2 regions of the Blautia sp. OM06-15AC genome follow, and region 2 is predicted to be linked to the other one. Evidence: predicted binding sites of a transcription regulator. Region 2 holds the regulator's gene; the other holds the start of a gene.
What was found. The regulator HrcA, encoded in region 2, represses chaperone genes, less so after heat shock. The targets are predictions, from matches to a motif close to TGTTAGCACTCNNNNNNNNNGAGTGCTAACA.
Positions count from the first base shown of each region.

Region 1: the regulator HrcA is predicted to act here: its motif matches at 972-1,002, upstream of DXB83_RS04040 (Hsp20/alpha crystallin family protein).

Region 1 is NZ_QULD01000002.1:82,322-88,691, reverse strand. It holds gene DXB83_RS04045 (Hsp20/alpha crystallin family protein) at 1-206, opposite strand, end outside; gene DXB83_RS04040 (Hsp20/alpha crystallin family protein) at 363-821, opposite strand; gene DXB83_RS17005 (hypothetical protein) at 1,213-1,341, opposite strand; partial or broken gene DXB83_RS04035 (hypothetical protein) at 1,362-2,530, opposite strand; partial or broken gene DXB83_RS04030 (ATP-binding protein) at 2,540-3,241, opposite strand; gene DXB83_RS04025 (ParM/StbA family protein) at 3,517-4,233, opposite strand; partial or broken gene DXB83_RS16810 (helix-turn-helix domain-containing protein) at 4,244-4,411, opposite strand; partial or broken gene DXB83_RS04015 (TnpV protein) at 4,535-4,747, opposite strand; partial or broken gene DXB83_RS04010 (fibronectin type III-like domain-contianing protein) at 4,746-5,759, opposite strand; gene DXB83_RS04005 (hypothetical protein) at 5,805-5,999, opposite strand; gene DXB83_RS16805 (cobaltochelatase CobT-related protein) at 6,016-6,370, opposite strand, start outside.
Region 2 is NZ_QULD01000015.1:75,351-81,720, reverse strand. It holds gene uvrB (excinuclease ABC subunit UvrB) at 1-1,302, shown strand, start outside; gene DXB83_RS15205 (helix-turn-helix domain-containing protein) at 1,499-1,717, opposite strand; gene DXB83_RS15200 (hypothetical protein) at 1,890-2,255, shown strand; gene DXB83_RS15195 (helix-turn-helix domain-containing protein) at 2,333-2,551, opposite strand; gene hrcA (heat-inducible transcriptional repressor HrcA) at 2,836-3,894, shown strand; gene grpE (nucleotide exchange factor GrpE) at 3,944-4,555, shown strand; gene dnaK (molecular chaperone DnaK) at 4,622-6,370, shown strand, end outside.

The DNA.
Region 1 (6,370 bases), on a different contig from region 2:
TGAACCTTAATCTCGTCTTTCTTAAATCCCGGAAGATCCACATCCAGTTCATAACTGCCATCAGTTTCACGGATATCCGTTTTCACCATGTTCTGCGCATGTTTACCATAAAGCGGATTCTTCTTGCCCCAGAACTCATCTTTAAACGGGAAGTCCATCCAGTCATCATCAAATAAGTTTTCTCCAAAAATACTAGGCATCAACATAAGTCATCGCTCCTTTTCATGACAAACAAATCTATTTTTAAGTCTTTCGACTGTTACTTACTAATCTATTTTAAGGATACCGCCCGAAGCCTCCGGGCAGTATCACGAGTCTTTAACGATCATACATTACCTGACGGAAATGAATCAACTTCTCAATCATTCAATGGTGATATATTTCGGATCGTTGGAAACCGGTTTTGCTTCTTTCTTCGGAACAAACAGTTTCAGGATACCGTGTTTGTACTCGCCCTTGATGTCTTCCTGTGTAACATCTTCACCTACATAGAAGCTTCTCTCGCAGGCTCCTGCGTAACGTTCACGTCTGATGTAACGTCCTGTCTTCTTGTCATCCTCTTCCTCATCAAGGCCTTTAGCTACACTGACTGTCAGATAACCATCTTTCAGTGCTACCTTAACTTCATCTTTCTTGAATCCAGGAACATCAATTACAAGTTCATAACCTTCCTTGGTTTCTTTAATATCGGTCTTCAGAAGATTCTGTGTTCTGTGTCCGTACAGCTTCTTCTCTGCTTTCTTCTCATCTTTATCATCGTAATAGAACGGTGTAAAGAAATCATCAAATAAGTTTTCTCCAAAAATACTAGGCATTAACATAAGTCATCTCTCCCTTTTCTTTTATGATCTATCTTGAAATAAGTTTTAAGTTCTGAACTCGGTTGGTATGAAGGATATTCAAAAGATTTTCTTTCAATCTTTTTATCTCATATCCCTCTTCCTTTGTTCTAGTTGTAATAGAACACTTATTATTAGCACTGTCAAGAGGCGAGTGCCAATTATTCTGTGAAAAATTTGTGAAGCCTTGATTTTACGGGCTTCACAGGGATTTTTCACTTGCTTTCGCACTCTATTTTCTTGATTTGACCACATTTTTACGACAAATCTTTGGAAAAATATATTCGTCTAATTTTCTTACCACATTTTACGACAACGACTTATGGTTTATACCACAGCAGGTACGGTTTCCGGCAGATTCATTTTAGACATCTCATTTTCCACGTGAGACTTCTTTAATTTTCTTTGTCAGGTCTTTCCGAACAATCTTACCGTCAAAGTTCTGACGGAGCTTGTTCTTTATTTCTTCATGGGTACTTTCACCCTCTGCAAATTGCTCCATCTTTCTCTCCTCCTGCGGCATTAACTAAAAAAATCAAACTCGTCCACCGCAAAGGCGATGTCAATCTGGAATGGCTCCCGCTGTGGCATCTGTAATCCCTGTTCATCTGCAATTACCAGATAATAAGTAGCTGTATTGCTGTATTTTAGAGATTTTAGATTAAACTGACAACGGAAAGTTCTTTCTGCACCGTTATCACTGGTCTTATCTGCAATAATCTTCTGAATATCACTAATCTGCTTGCCGTCCTCATCTGTAAAGTAAACCTGATGGTCACTAATCTCTGTCATTAGCTTTGTCAGAATTACTTCGTTAATACACGGAAAGCACTCTGTTCCTACCAAATCTTCTACTGTCAGCTTTTCAAAACGCTGATACAGACGAGCTTCATCCTCAACATAACGTGCCACATCATATAATTGCGGAATGTTGTCACTATGAAGCCATTCAGAAATAAAACCGTCCAGTCCGGCAAGATATTCCTGCCGCATGGTACGGGTCGCCGCGGTTAAAAGCAGATGAATTGCCAACCGCCCAAGATCTGGTTCTTCCTCCACAAATCCGCATCCCTGACGAACCATCGCCCAAAATGCTGCGTCTGCATGATATTTTACAAAATCCTGATAAACCGTATTATTATTCAAATCCAGTCCCGCCTGGAACACACTACGGAGAATCATATTAGGCTGTGCATCTTTCAATCCACAGATTGCCGCCATGACAGCCATGTGTAACTGTGCCGGTGTTTCCGGAACTTTATTCTGCGTGCTAACTTTCAAACGACAGTCTTTCGCATTGAAATAAGCACGATAATTCTTAACCTGTTTCCTCATTGCTGGATTTGATATAAGTCCCATCTCATCCATCCAGATAGAAATCAGATCCGCCCGAAACTCTTCGCTGTAAAGCTCCACATCCAGAAGCCAGTTATCATCAGGGCGGTTATAGACACACGGACTGTAAACCAGATAATTTGTGCTCAAATCATCTACTGAAAGCAGTTTTTTACAGAAAACGCATTATTTCCAGTCAGTGCAATCACCTTTGCATTTTCTAAAACCACTTCATCCAATTTATCCTCAAATTCCTTATCTTCATCGTACCAGAAAATGATACGACGCTGATAAAACTCAGGAAGAGGTGCAGCAAATCTGCGATTTAAATCTTGTATTATTTTATCTGTATCCATGCTGTCCTCCTACCTTATAATTTTCCAATTTGCTTTTCGTTTTGTTCCGCCCTGTACCAATCTACCTTTTTCCTGTAAAGAAGCGAACATTCGAGAAATCGTTCTTTTCGATATACCCATTTTTTCTGCATAATAGGCCTGTGTTGCAGACGGATTCTTCTCTATAATCTGCAACAATTTTTCTATCTGCGTCTGTTCCTTATTAAGCGGCACTTCAGCGATATTAGTGCCATCATCAACGCCACATTTAACGCCATTAGCGCCATTTTTAGTGCCATTGGCGTTAATCATGGCGTTATTGGTAGCAACCTGATCTCGATAAATATTAATACGCAAATCAACTTCGCCACCAATAAACTCCAGCTCCCGCAATCCGGCAGCTTTTACTTTATCAATAATTCTCGGAATGCCGCTTCCCCAATGCTCAATCAGGTTCATATAGGCAAACGCATGGGCAAGGGCTTCATTTCTGATTTTGGAATAGCCTTCTTTCATACGCTCCATCGTTTGTCCCATTGGCAGCTTTCCTGGAGAAGTAATTTCCAATCGGTTGTCATATACCGCTACCTGTATCGTACCATGATCCAGATAACTACGATGTACCATAGCATTTATAATCAACTCACGAATGGCATCCGGTGGAATCTCATAAACATCCTGGCGATAAATTCCCACAATTGTAGCACCCAGATGAATATTTCTCAGGTTCTTCGCCATAGCCATCGGAACGGATTCTTTTACTCCATCCCGGATAGCTGTTTCCACCCTTTCCTGAAAAGCATCTTCCTTTTCTCTGGTTTCCAGATACGGATCTGCTTCATTCCTGTACTCTCTGGAAAAATAATCGTTTAAAGCAACTACAACTGCTCTGGTGTACGATTTATATTTTTCCCTGTCCATCGTCCGCAAATATTCCCATGCCTGCCTGTCCTGTTCATCACAAAGGTTCAAACGGATATTGGTATTGATGATTTTCCGTTCTTTTCTCATACAAGCATCCCTCCGTTTCTCTGGATCTTCCTTACGGTCATTGCTTCATAACCTTTCGCTGTGGCACAGATGTCCCGTACAATCGTCATTCGGTTCTTGTCATATTCTCCGAAGTTCTGGATCATACAACCGCCACCGCCCACTACATACAGACGCATCAGTTCTGGATTGTATTCCCGTTCCCTCAGCTTATGAAAGATTTCTTTCGTATAATCTCCGGCAGTTTTACGAATCACTGTCAGATATTTCTCACCAATATCTGCTGTACCGGTACGGATCACCTGCTCAATCACTAGATCGTCCACTACTGTTCCCAGTTCTTTCAGCAGGGATTCCCTTACAGCAAGCACACACTGATGTGTTCCATATTTCTCTGTAAAGCATTTCTTCTCTAATGGACGGGAATTGTTGATATACATGATGTTCATAGTTCCGTTTCCAATATCCACAAGCATGTTGATTCCTTTGAAATCCTGTAAGCGGTAAAAGGCTGCTGTAAATCCCTGTGGGTAAATATCAGCACCTGCAAACTCCACATGATACTCTTTATTACGGAATGTAAAATCTACACATTCATTCTGGAGAAGATATTTCTGAAAGTCTTCTTTCTGTGTAGCTACCCAGGTAAGGGGAAGTCCGGCAGCGATATGTACCGTTGCCCGGTTCATACATTTCCCATCCAGTTCCCTTGCGATAGCCGCCAGTGTCAGCACATAATAGTCCTCTGCTCAATGTTGCCAGTCCTTGCATATTGTAATTCCAGTCATCTGGCAAACTTAACATCAGCGATAATAGACCTTTCGCTTTCAATGTCAGATTCTTATTCTTGAAATGATGATTACTCATTACCGTAAAATTCTTAGTTCTCTCTACACGAAAAATCTGTGCCATGCTCCCATCCTCCTTTCCAGTTCAAAAGAAAAAGACGCAAGCCATATCTTATGACTCACGCCTTACTTCGCTCACAATATTCTATTTTTATCAGTTACCTGCCAGATTAGTTACTGGCAATCCTTATACATAAATCAATTCTTTCAGGATAATCTCTTCTGCAATCGCTCTGTGCTGATTGGCAGCTCTTACCCATGCCATCTGATCTTTCTCCTTATCCGGCAGTGGTTCTTTTTCTTCCAACTGTTTCAGAATCACTTCTTCCCGTTCCCTGGCTGCCTTGTCTACTTCCAGAAGATGCTCTCCAATGGTGTTCTGCAGAAGCATCACCTGATGTAGTCTTATCAAAGTTGCTGTTCAGATGATATTCAGAAATATATGGCTCACCCAGTTCTGCAGATGCCGGCGCTTTTGTAGCCTCTTCATAATTTGCAAAATGATCTGCTCGTGAAAGATATGTCACATCGCCTTTTGCATTTTCAAATACATTTGATGCTGCAATATCATCTGATGCTCTTTTATTTTCTCCCTTATATACTACATCATCACCTGCAGTATAAGTTTTCTGATCCAGCACAGTGTGTGAATCGCTGTTGATTGAAATCACATAATCCCCTTTTTCAAGAACATATGCTTTTGCATTATTCTCATCATAAGAAGCCATATCTTCTATACTGAATGTAACTGTAACAGTCTGAGTTTCTCCCGGCTGAAGCAGATCTGTTTTTGAAAACTCGATCAGATTTGCAGAAGATTTCTCGATTCCGCCATTTGTATATGGCGGTTTATAATACACTTCTACTACATCTTTTCCGGCAACATCTCCGGTGTTGGTTACTTCTACATCTACAGAAATCTGTCCGTCTTTCTCCTCCAGTTCACCCATTTTCTGTTCAAATTCCGTATAACTCAACCCATATCCAAATGGATACTGTACAGTCTTATCGTAATCAATCGAACCTTCCTGTGCAGCTGTTTCATAATACTTGTATCCTACATAAATGCCTTCCACATAATTTGTAAATGCCGGAGCATACACCTGAGCGGTTCCTGCGTTCATTCCTTCAACGGCCATATCTGCCAGATTTGTATACTCCGTTTTTTCTGCATTATTCCACCACGGTGCAGTCGTCATATCATAAATGAATGTATCCGGTGTTTTTCCGGAAGGATTGACTTCACCTGAAAATACTTTACCGAGTGCATTAAATCCCACATTTCCCGTTCCTGGGCACCATACAACAGATTTAATCTGAGGATATTCATCTACGAAACCAAGTTCAAACTGATTTGCTCCATTATAAATTACGATCACATTGTCAAAGTTTGAGCAAACCATATCCACCATATATGTCTATTTTGCCATTACATCAAATATCTCCTTAAATGCTTCTTACTCCACTTCCTCCAGTTCTGTTCCTTCTGGAAGAATATATCCGCAGTTATCACATACTCCGTCCTCTGCAAGTATCCCGTCTTTCACAAAGGCTTCAATGCCTCCCGGTTCATGACAGCGTGGACAATCTAATTCCTGTATCCTTTTCTGATTTCTTACATCCTGGCAATTGGAAAATTCAATTTTACCCATAGTGATTCCTCCATTTTCATTCCATATCAATTTGTCTTCGTAAAAAAGTTCCTACTATACGGGAAAAATTGCTGATATTACGAATATAGGCAAAGTCTTTTCCATAGATTCTCTTTTCCACGGAGAGCTCTTCTTCATTCCCTGCAAAAATACCAATTACGAAAATTCCCTGATTTCTGGCCCGACGTACCTCATATGCAGTATCTTTCACAGCTTTTTCTCCGTCATAGATCTTGGGCTGGCGGGTTCCTGGTCGTTGTATGCTCATATCACAGGGTTTTCCATCACTTAATACGATTAAAATCTTATTTTTTTCCGGTCGCTCCATGAGAGAGGAACCGACTGTTTTCAGTGCAAGCCCATCTCTGTTA
Region 2 (6,370 bases):
ACGGGTGAAATCTTATGTGAACTGAACCACATCGCAATCTTTCCTGCCTCCCACTACGTTGTGCCGATGGACACGATCCTGAAAGCAACAGGCGAGATTGAAAAGGATATGGAAGAGCAGGTGAAGTTCTTCAAGCACGAGGGAAAACTGATCGAGGCCCAGCGCATCGAGGAGCGGACCAATTTCGATATTGAGATGCTCAAAGAAACCGGCATCTGTTCCGGCATCGAAAACTATTCGCGTTACCTCTCCGGATTAAAGCCAGGCGAGCCGCCCTACACACTGATGGACTATTTCGGAGATGATTTCCTCATCATCGTGGATGAGTCGCATAAGACTGTTCCGCAGATCCGCAGCATGTATGCCGGCGACCAGTCGCGGAAATCGACGCTGGTGGACTATGGATTCCGTCTGCCGTCCGCAAAAGACAACCGCCCGTTGAACTTCGGCGAGTTCGAGGACCGGATTGATCAGATCCTCTTCGTATCTGCCACGCCGGGCGACTACGAGGCAGACCACGAGCTGCTGCGCGCTGAACAGATCATCCGCCCGACCGGCCTTCTCGACCCGGATGTCGAGGTGCGCCCGGTGGAGGGACAGATCGACGATCTGATTTCGGAAGTAAAGAAAGAAACTGAAAAACACAACAAAGTTCTCGTGACGACGCTGACGAAGCGTATGGCAGAGGATCTGACCGACTATATGAAAGAGGCCGGCATCCGCGTGCGCTACCTGCACTCCGATATCGACACCCTGGAACGGACCGAGATCATCCGTGATATGCGTCTCGATGTCTTCGATGTGCTCGTCGGCATCAACCTTCTGCGTGAGGGTCTCGACATCCCGGAAATCACACTCGTGGCGATCCTGGATGCCGATAAAGAAGGTTTCCTGCGTTCCGAAACCTCCCTGATCCAGACCATCGGCCGTGCCGCACGAAACAGCGAGGGCCATGTTATCATGTACGCCGATGTGATGACCGATTCCATGCGACTCGCGATCGACGAGACGAAGCGCCGCCGTGCCCTGCAGGAAGCCTACAACAAAGAACACGGCATCACTCCGACCACCATCAAAAAAGCCGTCCGCGATCTCATCAGCATTTCGAAAGAAGTGGCAAAGACAGAAGAAAAGATGGAAAAAGACCCGGAGTCCATGAGCCGCGAAGAACTGGAAAAACTGATCGGCCAGGTACAGAAACAGATGAAAGCCGCTGCCGCCGAACTCAACTTCGAAATGGCCGCCGAGCTGCGTGACAAAATGATCACACTGAAGAAGAGCCTGGATGACATGGAAGAATAAAAAAGAAGAAAAGAGCATGAAAAAAAGCGTGCCGGAAAAGCGACAGAAAACTTTCCGGCACGCTTTTTTGCGTCCGATTTTGATTCCTTCTTGTTCAGAATTGACGCAAAATAAGAATACCATTATAATATAAAATACGACCAAACGGTCGCATCAAAACGAAAAACACAAAAATAAAAAGACAACAATAAAAAAATTAATCGCCGAATTTTCTCTTTTTACTGGAGACACTCAGCAGATAGTCGACCGAGCAGTCATAGAACCGTGCAAGTCGGATCACATAGTCGATCGGGATGTCGCGGATTCCTTTTTCGTAGCGGGAATAGACGTCGCGGTTGCATTCGAGCAGGGCAGAAATCTCTTTGATGGTGAGATCCTGATCAATCCGCATATCTTCAATTCTCTGGTATTTCATACGTTGTACCATCCTTTCAGATTCAAACCCATACTACCAAACGGTTGGATGGACAAAGTTAAATCAGATCATATGGTCGCAAATTGGAGAATAGGGCGGGAGAGAGAAACGGCGGGTGAAGACAGCCTGTGCAGAAAACAGAAAAATATGTACGGCAGAAATGGGGGAACGAATGGGAAAAGCAGAAAGAATAGAAATAGAAGATTTTGTCCAGAATATAGTGGAACGGATGGAGACGCCGGAAGCGTTTGAAAAAATGATCAGCCGGGAGGAAGAATGCGAAGCGCAGGGGCAGGAGAGCCGTCTGAGGGATGTGCTGAAGAAAGAATGGCCGGTGGACGAAAAGGGAGAGCGCATCTATCAGATCACTAATATATATGAAGAAAAAGCAGAAGAACTCCTCATTGTAGAACTGTATACCGGCATCCACCTGGAAAACGGAGTCCCGTGCGGGCATTTTACGCTGTATCTCTGCGGGGAGCCGGACGGATGGAAACTCAGCGAAACGCGGATGATGGAATATCTGCAGAATCTGTAAACGAAAAAGCAAAACAGGGAGGACAGGGAAAAGAAAAACTGTCCTCCTGCTTTTGCTGCGGCGGAGACACCGGAAAGTCAGGATCCATACGGCCGCTTCTCATCGCTGATGCCGACCAGATAATCCAGACTGACCTGATACAGCTCCGCCAGACGGATGGCAATGGAGATCGGCAGCTGCCGGACGCCTTTTTCATATCGGGTATACACATCGCGGTTGCAGCCGAGATAGTCGGCAACCTGGCGGATCGTCAGATCGTGGTCCGTGCGCAGATCCTCCAGTCTCTGATATTTCATGATTCATCACCTCTGAGAAAATGCTACTAAATGGTCGTATCGAAATGGCAGAATCCTACCATACGGCTATAGCGCCTTTGAAACAGTAGAATGCAATAAAAAAGAAAAGTCAGATTCCTTTTCAGAAAGAAAACGGTTTATACTTTTTTCACAATTTCTTCATAGAAAAACCGGGAAAAGGTGTTGACAAACAAAAGGCAGAGTGCTATCTTAAGAGCATAGATGTTAGCACTCCACTGAAACGAGTGCTAACAGGACTATACAACAGGAAGGAGCTTATCTTAGTGGATACAGAATTGGATGAAAGAAAAAGAAAAATATTAAAAGCGATCATCCAGACGTATCTGGAAACGGGCGAGCCGGTCGGCTCAAGAACGATTTCCAAATACACGGATTTGAATTTAAGCTCCGCCACAATCCGGAATGAAATGTCCGATCTGGAAGAGATGGGTTACATCTTACAGCCCCACACTTCCGCAGGACGCATTCCTTCCGATAAAGGCTACCGCCTCTATGTAGATGAGCTGATGCGGGAAAAAGAACAGGAAGTTGCAGACATCAAAAACATGGTCATTGAAAAAACAGACCGAATGGAAAAAGTTCTGCAGCAGGTTGTCAAAGTCCTCGCTTCATCTACCAACTATGCAACGTTGATTACAGGACCGGAATATCACAGAAATAAAGTGAAATTCATCCAGCTCTCAAAAGTCAATGAAGAGCAGCTCCTGGCCGTCATCGTCGTAGAAGGCAACCTGGTGAAAAACCAGATGATCGACCTCGACGAGACCATCAACGATGAACAGATATTAAAGCTGAACCTGCTTCTGAACACACAGCTCAATGGCCTGACCATTGAAGAAATCAATCTTGGCATGATCAAGAAGATGAAAGAGCAGGCAGGCATCCACTCCGGCATCATCAGCAAAGTGGTCGATACCGTAGCGGAAGCCATCGCAGTCAGCGAAGAAGATGTGCCGGTGTACACCAGCGGCGCAACCAACATTTTCAAGTACCCTGAGCTTTCCGACAGCAGCAAAGCCAGCCAGCTGATTTCCACATTCGAGGAACGGCAGAAACTGGTCGATATGATCAAAGGAGCTGCCGAGGAGCAGGACGGAGAGGAAAATACCGGTATTCAGGTATACATCGGAAATGAATCTTCGATGGAACCCTTACGGGACTGCAGCGTGGTCACCACCACATACGATATGGGAAACGGTATGCGCGGAACAATCGGTATCGTGGGACCAAAGCGGATGGATTACGAAAATGTGGTAGATAACCTGAAAACATTAAAAGTTCAACTGGACGCCGTCTTCAAAAAGCCGGACACAGGTGAGTAGAAAGGTGGAATGATCAGTGAGCGAAGAAAATAGAAAGAAAGAGGAAACCATGGAAGAACCTACACGCGAGATGGAAAAAGAAACCGGAGCAGAGACCGATCTGCCGGAAACCGAACCGGCTGCGGAGCAGGAAGAAGCAAAGAAAGCAGCAGAGGCAAAAGAAGCGGAAGCTGCAGAAGAAACTGCTGAGGATGGCAAAGAACGAAAGTTCTTCAAAAAGAAAAAAGATAAAAAAGATGAGAAAATCGAAGAGCTGACTGACCGCCTGACCCGTCAGATGGCAGAGTTCGATAACTTCCGCAAACGCACCGAAAAAGAAAAAGCAAATATGTATGCCATTGGAGCAAAAGACATCATCGAGAAGATTCTTCCGGTTGTTGACAGCTTCGAGCGCGGACTTGCAACGGTGGAAAACCCGGAGGAAGATCCGTTCGCAGACGGCATGAATAAAGTATACAAACAGTTTACCACAGCACTCGATGAACTCGGTGTAACCGTGATCGAGGCCGTTGGAAAGGAATTCGATCCGAACCTGCACAACGCAGTGATGCATGTGGAGGATGAGGAAGCCGGCGAGAACATCGTCGTAGAAGAGTTCCTGAAGGGCTACATGTACAAAGGTTCCGTAGTCCGTCACAGTATGGTCAAGGTGGCTAACTAAGCCTTGAAGATAAATAAATAGAAATTAAACCATTTTTTAGCATAATTCATTGAGGAGGAAACAACAATGGGCAAAATTATTGGTATTGACTTAGGAACAACAAACAGCTGTGTAGCCGTTATGGAAGGTGGAAAACCAACCGTTATCGCAAACGCAGAGGGTGAAAGAACAACTCCATCTATCGTAGCATTCACAAAAACAGGTGACCGTCTGGTCGGCGAGCCGGCAAAACGTCAGGCTGTAACAAACGCAGACAGAACCATCCGTTCTATCAAACGTGAGATGGGTACTGACTATAAAGTAGACATCGAAGGAAAGAAATACTCTCCGCAGGAGATCTCCGCTATGATTCTTCAGAAACTGAAAGGTGATGCAGAGAACTACCTTGGTGAGAAAGTAACAGAAGCAGTTATCACAGTTCCGGCTTACTTCAATGACGCACAGCGTCAGGCAACCAAAGATGCCGGTAAAATCGCAGGTCTTGATGTAAAACGTATCATCAACGAGCCTACCGCAGCAGCTCTGGCATACGGACTGGACAACGAAAATGAGCAGAAGATCATGGTATACGACCTTGGCGGCGGTACTTTCGATGTTTCCATCATCGAGATCGGTGACGGCGTTATCGAAGTTCTTTCCACAGCAGGAAACAACCGTCTGGGCGGCGATGACTTCGACCAGAAAGTAACAGATTATATCCTTGCTGAGTTCAAGAAACAGGAAGGCGTAGATCTTTCCAATGATAAAATGGCTCTGCAGAGAATCAGAGAAGCAGCAGAGAAAGCAAAGAAAGAGCTTTCCAGCGCAACTACAACCAACATCAACCTGCCGTTCATCACTGCAACCGCAGATGGCCCGAAACATCTCGATATGAACCTGACAAAGGCTAAATTCGATGAGCTGACCCACGACCTGGTAGAGAAAACTGCAGAGCCGGTACAGAGAGCACTTTCTGATGCAGGCCTTCAGGCATCCGAGCTTTCCAAAGTCCTTCTGGTAGGCGGATCTACCCGTATCCCGGCTGTACAGGATAAAGTAAGACAGCTGACCGGACACGAGCCGAGCAAGAGCCTGAACCCGGATGAGTGCGTAGCACTTGGTGCTTCCGTACAGGGCGGTAAACTTGCAGGAGATGCCGGCGCAGGCGACATCCTTCTTCTGGATGTAACTCCGCTGTCTCTGTCCATCGAGACGATGGGAGGTATTGCAACTCGTCTGATCGAGCGTAACACCACAATCCCGACCAAGAAAAGCCAGATCTTCTCCACCGCAGCTGATAACCAGACAGCAGTAGATATCAACGTAGTACAGGGTGAGCGTCAGTTCGCGAAAGACAACAAATCCCTCGGCCAGTTCCGTCTGGATGGAATTCCGCCAGCAAGAAGAGGCGTTCCGCAGATCGAGGTTACCTTTGATATCGATGCCAACGGTATCGTAAATGTATCTGCAAAAGACCTGGGAACAGGAAAAGAGCAGCACATCACCATCACCGCAGGCTCTAACATGTCCGACAGCGAGATCGACAAAGCAGTCAAAGAAGCTGCTGAGTTCGAGGCTCAGGATAAGAAACGAAAAGAAGCAATCGACGCAAGAAACGATGCAGACTCCATGGTATTCCAGACCGAGAAAGCAATCGAGGAAGTCGGCGACAAGCTTGATGCAAACGACAAAACAGCAGTAGAAGCTGACCTGAACGCACTGAAAGATCTCATTGCAAAATGCAATCCGGAAGAAATGACCGATGCACAGGTAGCTGATCTGAAAGCAGCTCAGGAAAAACTGATGACAAGCGCTCAGAAACTGTTTGCAAAACTG